Linked DNA regions of Chelativorans sp. AA-79. The protein of the gene in region 1 interacts with the protein of each later gene in a pairwise test. Links are inferred from orthologs where the notes say so. Each region holds a gene or a part of one and is shown on either strand. Other genes may lie near its edges.

The links.
Region 2: the proteins of PVE73_RS03030 (region 1) and PVE73_RS12925 interact in binary tests that used the Escherichia coli proteins (3 or more experiments, as listed by UniProt). The link is inferred for Chelativorans sp. AA-79 from one-to-one orthologs.

Annotation. Positions count from the first base shown.
Region 1 is NZ_CP120361.1:603,894-607,136, forward strand. Bases 32-2,959 are described here. They hold PVE73_RS03030 (primosomal protein N'), read right to left. Parts: upstream 2,624-2,959; coding sequence 440-2,623; downstream 32-439. Other genes in these bases: PVE73_RS03025 (DUF4345 domain-containing protein), read right to left, coding at 32-346; fsa (fructose-6-phosphate aldolase), read left to right, coding at 2,723-2,959. In the rest of the region: more of PVE73_RS03025, read right to left, coding at 1-31; more of fsa, read left to right, coding at 2,960-3,243.
Region 2 is NZ_CP120361.1:2,668,528-2,671,539, reverse strand. What follows is about bases 181-2,877. They hold PVE73_RS12925 (single-stranded DNA-binding protein), read right to left. Parts: upstream 1,925-2,877; coding sequence 1,436-1,924; downstream 181-1,435. Other genes in these bases: PVE73_RS12930 (DUF4168 domain-containing protein), read right to left, coding at 718-1,128. Also shown: excinuclease ABC subunit UvrA, read left to right, coding at 2,915-3,012. UniProt on the Escherichia coli protein: Plays an important role in DNA replication, recombination and repair. Binds to ssDNA and to an array of partner proteins to recruit them to their sites of action during DNA metabolism. Acts as a sliding platform that migrates on DNA via reptation.

The DNA.
Region 1 (3,243 bases):
GCGGCAGGGCAGCCATCAAGAGCGTTGCGGCAAGACGCGCCGACTTGCCGACTGCGCTGCCTTTGTCGAAGAGCAATGAGAGCGCCTGGCCGAGGGCGGCGAGCGCCCAGGCGATGCCGAGGGCCAGATAGATGAGCGGCTGCGCGAACAGGATGGCCGACAGGCCGGTCCCGGCGTAAAAGCCGCCCAGGAGCGCGCGGGTAGACCCCGCGTCCGCGGCTGCGCCGGCGCGAAGGATGAGCCGGGGGGCGATCAGGTTCGCCAGGCCGAAAAGCGCGGTGAGTGCAGCGCCTATCCAGGCCAGCCACTCTCCGGGACTGTAGGGCCAGGGAAACGCGAAATCCATGTTGCACCTCCTGTCCGGCACTTTACTGGACCGCCCCTATACCCGATTCGGGACGGGAAGTGGCAGCGGCTGACTTGCGGCTGCGTGGGACCGTCAAAGGAAGCTCTGCGGGTCGATGTCCACCTGGACGCGCACGGAGCCCCGCGGTTTCTCCGCCGTGTCGAGCAGCCGGCGCAGATAGGCCTGAAGATCGGCCCGGCGCATGCCGTGAACGAGGAGACGGAAACGGTGGCGGCCGGCCAACACGGCGAGCGGGGCCTCGGCAGGGCCCAGAACCTCTATCTCGTCTGCGGCGGGTGCCGCGCGCCGCAATGCGCGGGCGTAGCCCTCGGCCTCCGGTCGTGTGGCGGCGCTGACGATGATCGATGCCAGCCGGCCGAAGGGCGGCAGGCCGGCGCGCTCGCGCTCCGCGATCTCGCGCTCGTAGAATGTCTCCGCATCGCCGGAGACGAGCGCGCGCATGACCGGATGCTCCGGCTGGTAGGTCTGCAGGAGGCCCGTGCTTTTCTTGCCCGAGCGGCCGGCGCGGCCGGTTACCTGGCTCAAGAGCTGGAACGTGCGTTCGGCCGCGCGCGGGTCGCCATTGGCAAGGCCCAGATCCGCGTCCACCACGCCCACCAGCGTCATCGAAGGGAAGTTGTGGCCCTTGGCGACGAGCTGGGTGCCGACCACGATGTCGGCCTCGCCGTCGGCGATGGCTTCGAGCTCCAGCCGCAGCCGCTTCACGCCACCGAGGAGGTCGGAGGACAGGATGATCGTGCGCGCTTCGGGAAAGTGCCGGTCGACTTCTTCCGCGATACGCTCGACGCCAGGGCCGCAGGGCACGAGGTGGTCCAGCGTGCCGCATTCGGGACAGGCCTCCGGCTGCGGCTCGTTGTGCCCGCAATGGTGGCAGACGAGCTGGCGGCGGAAGCGGTGTTCCACCAGCCAGCTCGAACAGTTCGGGCATTGGAAGCGGTGGCCGCAGACGCGGCAGAGCGTCAGGGGGGCATAGCCGCGGCGGTTGAGGAAGAGAAGCGCTTGCTCCCCGCGCTCGACCGTGCGCCCGATCGCCTCGACCAGCACCGGCGAGAGGAACCCTCCGCGTTCCGGAGGGGCCTTGCGCATGTCGATCGCCCGCAGTTCGGGAAGCGCGGCATCCGCGAAGCGGGCGGAAAGGACGATGCGCTCGTAGCGGCCCTGTTCGGCGTTCACGCGGCTTTCGAGCGAAGGCGTCGCCGAAGCGAGCACGACGGGAAAATTGCCGAGCCGTCCGCGCACCACGCTCATGTCGCGCGCGTTGTAGAAAACGCGGTCCTCCTGCTTGTAGGCGGGATCGTGCTCCTCGTCGACGACGACCAGTCCGAGTTCACGGAAGGGCAGGAAGAGGGCCGAACGGGCGCCGGCCACCACCCGCACCTGGCCTTCCGCCACCTGCCGCCACACGCGCTCGCGTTTCCTCGGCGCCAGATCCGAGTGCCACTCCGCCGGCTTTGCGCCGAAGCGGTCGTGGAAGCGTTCCAGGAAGGCCTGGGTGAGGGCGATCTCCGGCAGCAGGATGAGCACCTGCTCGCCCCGGTCGAGGGCAGCGGCCACCGCCTCGAAATAGACCTCCGTCTTTCCCGAACCCGTCACGCCGTCGAGAAGCGTGACGCTGAAGCCGCCGGCACCGATCTTCTCGCTCAGGCGCTCGGCGGCCAATTGCTGGTCGGGCGAAAGTTCGGGGCGGCCGAAGTCCGTGTCGGGGTGTGGCACGATCGGCTGGGGTGGGATCTCCACGCGCTCGAACACGCCCTGCGCCAGGAGCCCGTCGATCACCGTTGTGGAAACCCCCGCCGCATGGGCAAGGCCCGAGCGCGTCCAGGCGTGGCCGTCCGCGGCGTAGTGGAGCACGCGCTCGCGCGCGGACGTCGTGCGCCCGGGACGGTTTGCGGTGAGCCGCAGCCCCTCCGTCGGCGGCTCGGGGTCGAAAGCGGCGGGGGCCCGCAAGGCCATGCGCGCGACGATGCCGGGGGGCGAGAGCGTGTAGGCAGCCACCCACTCGATGAAGCGGCGCATCTCCGCCGGCAGGGGCGGGCATTCGAAGACCTGGGAGATCTCCCTGAGTTTCCTGGCCTCCACGGGCTCCCCGTCGCCGTCCCACGCGACGCCGGCCACCTCGCGCGGGCCCAAGGGCACGCGCAGGATCGCCCCCGGCTGCACACTGAGACCTTCGGGCACGGCATAGGAATATGGCCGCTCGGCCGGCATGGGCACCATGACGGGAATCACGCGCTTGATCGTCGAATCTTCTTTCATTGAGCGTGACCTTGCCCGTTTCTTGGATTAGAGCAAGGCCGAGCATAGATTGGGGGTGGGGTGGGCTGGAGCCCGGCCACGCGAGAAGGAGAGAGCATCATGAAGTTTTTCGTCGACACCGCCGATGTGAATGAAATCCGTGAATTGAGCGAGACCGGGCTTCTGGACGGGGTGACGACCAATCCCTCCCTGATCATGAAGGCCGGCCGGCCGATCCTCGACATCACCAAGGAGATCTGCGAGATCGTCGACGGGCCGGTCTCGGCGGAGGTGACCGCGGTCGAGTTCAAGGAGATGATGCGCGAAGCCGAGATCCTCTCGAAGATCGCCGACAACATCGCCATCAAGGTGCCGCTCACCATGGATGGCCTCAAGGCCTGCAAGGCGCTCACCGACAGCGGCCGCATGGTCAATGTCACGCTTTGCTTCTCCGCCAACCAGGCTTTGCTGGCGGCCAAGGCCGGCGCCACCTTCATCTCGCCCTTCATCGGCCGGCTGGATGACATGGGCATCGACGGGATGGAACTGATCGCGGAAATCCGCACCATCTACGACAATTACGATTTCGAGACGCAGATCCTGGCCGCTTCCATCCGCACCATCAACCATGTGAAGCAGGC
Region 2 (3,012 bases), 2.1 Mb from region 1 along the record:
CCGCCGGAGTCTGTCCCGACCTCGGCCGATCACTCGGACCCTTCTCCTTCCCGGCTGCACCCAATGAAGGGGGTGGTCTCTGCCGGGCCGAAGGAGAACCCTAGCGGCTTCTCCGCGGTTTCCGCGATGCCGTCTCTCACCCAGCATCCGTTTTTCCGGAAACGGCCTCTCACACCCACCGCCCCGGCACCGCCGGCCTGTCGCGGGCCCTCGGATCCCCAGGTTCCGATCCTGGGGAGGGAGGTTTCCGCCGCCCTCCCGAACACCCGGTGCGCATCCGGTTCCCGCGAGAGCGATGGGGCAAGAATAAACCGGGCGGAGGGAGTGGGGAGAAAAACAACGTGTTTTTGTTGATGGTGAATGGTGGATGGTGGATGGTGAATGGTGAATGGGAACAAAGGGTTGGCAGCGAAAGATAAACTCAAGATGGGCGATTTCTGTCCCCATCAGGAGAGGAAAGTTCTCACATTCATGGACCAGCTTGCTTCCAGCCGATAACTACCGGGCCAGCCGCTAGGCCGGTATGCGGCTCAGGCATCCATGGCAGCGGTGCCGCCAGGGGCCGGGCTGTCCATGCGCTCTTCATCGGCCGAGACGCTTCAGCCCTCGGCAAGCAGAGGAGTGTGGGGGCAATGATGGGCAGCGGATGCTGCCTGAAGATAATCTCCCGCCCGGTCGTCGCCGGACGGGAGATGGATTCGTCCGCTTGCGCGGATGCTACTGCTCTGCCTGGCCCATGGCCTCCGTCACCCGTTCCGCCAAGGCGGGGTCCGTTTGCGCCGCCCGGATGATCTGGTTGTATTCATCCACCGAGATGCCTTTGTCCTGGACCGCCTGCAACATCTTCTGGCCGGCCTCGTTCTGGATCTGCTGCTGCTCCCCTTCAGAGCCGGCTCCCTGCAGCCGTTGTGAATATTCCTGCTTGATCTTCTCGACTTCGGCAAACGCCACGACGAAAGACTGCAGTTTTTCCTCGCTGACGGCTGGAGCCTCAGCGGCCGGTTCGGAAGGCTGGTTCGCGGCAGGTGCGGAGGGTTGGGGCGGCTCCTGAGCGAGCGCGGGTGCGGCAACGACAACACCGGCGGACAGGCAGGCGGCCGCAAGCAGGTTTCGAGAACTGTTCTTCAAAATCACGTTCCTGATCCTTCTTTGGCTTTTCGTCCGGCGGACAAGGCAAGACCCGAGCCCGCAACGCTGCCCGTGTCATCACGGGCAGTGCCAAGAATGGGAGCCGAATGCGGCGATTGAAACAGCGCAGGGCCGATCCGGGCCATCATTTCCGCTTAACGCCGGAAAGAAATCCTGACGGCAACGGGGATTGCCAAGCCTCATTTTCGGATATGGCGCCAGAGCCGACATGCCCCGCGTGAGCACGGCAGCCCCTGATCGGCTCCGAGGACACCGGCTTTTCCTTCGGGTCGGGCCCCTGCGCGCCTTAGAACGGGATTTCGTCGTCCAGATCGCGCGAGTAGCCGCCGCCACCACCGCCGCCGCTTTCGGCCGGGCTCGACTGGCCGAAATCGGAGTTGCGCCCGCCGCCGCCATATCCCACCTGGCCTTCGCCGCCCTGCCCGCGCGAATCGAGCATCTGCAGCTCGCCGCGGAACTTCTGCAGTACCACCTCGGTCGTATAGCGGTCCTGGCCGGACTGGTCGGTCCATTTCCGGGTCTGCAACTGCCCCTCGATATAGACCTTCATGCCCTTCTTCAGATACTGCTCGGCCACCTTCGCCAGATTGTCGTTGAAGATCACGACATTGTGCCATTCGGTGCGGTCGCGCCGCTCGCCGGTGTTCCGGTCGCGCCAGCTCTCCGAAGTCGCGATCCGAAGGTTCACGACCGGGTCGCCCGAATTGAGTCGCCGGATCTCGGGATCCGCTCCCAGATTGCCGACCAAGATCACCTTGTTGACGCTACCCGCCATGACATCACTCCACTCATCCAAAATTTCGCAACCGGAGGCCGTTCATTGCGGGATCAACAGCCCCGCAGCAACCCGGCTGCTCCCATCCAGGCGACGATCCTATCCGATCGACGCTCGCCGCGCGCCCGCGAATGGGCGCACCTCACCGACCCGTCCACAACTCATTTGTTCTTTTTTTGTTCTAACGCAGAACAATGCATCGCGCAAGCGGAGCCATGCTTCGGAATGTGCGCGGATTGCCGGCCCTGGCTCGCGCGGTTCCGCTCCACCGCCGCTTATGCGACGCCTGCTCGTTGCACTCTCCAGCAACTGCCGAACCAAAGGGGAAGGCCCCGCCGCCGCTTGGTTTCCGGGCGCGCAGGGGCCGATCTAGGATTTTCCATGCCGGGAGCAAATGACCGGCTTTTCATCGGACGGCGTTGCCACCATCCGCGCAATTTCCTGATTGTCGGCAGTCGGCTGGTGCTGACGCGGCGTCCACCCGAACGGCATTTCCGCACTTCCCGCGGCCTTAGGCCCTACCGGGACATGCTTGGTGGATCAGGTCAGCCCCAAACCGGCTGTGGCTCCACATCCGTGGTGGAGCCCTGTGAACAGTCCGGTGGAGTCATGCCTCCCTCCCTGTTTCGTTGCTCCAGCGTCGTCGGCAAGCGGCGAGCTCAAGGCAGTGCCTTGAAACGCCATCTCCCGACGTGAAAGGATTCTGCGCCCCGCCCGCCCGTCCTGTCAAGCCATCCCGCGAAAGGAGCGCAAAAGTGATCGGCGCGGGAGCAGCACCCTCCCGACATCGTTGTGTCAGGAGATTGTTCGTCCTTTGTTCTTTTCACTTGCCCTCGCTGCAAAAAGCTGGAAAAGGTGGAGGAGATCATCCTGGCACTGGTCCGAGGGCGAGATGCGGCTGCGCCATCGATATTGGCCCCGCATTTCCTATATAAGCGTAGCCGGCCGACCGGCCGGCGGTTCTGGACAATCGGAAGGCATCGACGGGGCATGCCCGATCACAAGGTCATTTCCATTCGCGGCGCGCGCGAGCACAATCTGAAGAATGTCGATCTCGATCTGCCGCGCGAGAAGCTGATCGTCATGAC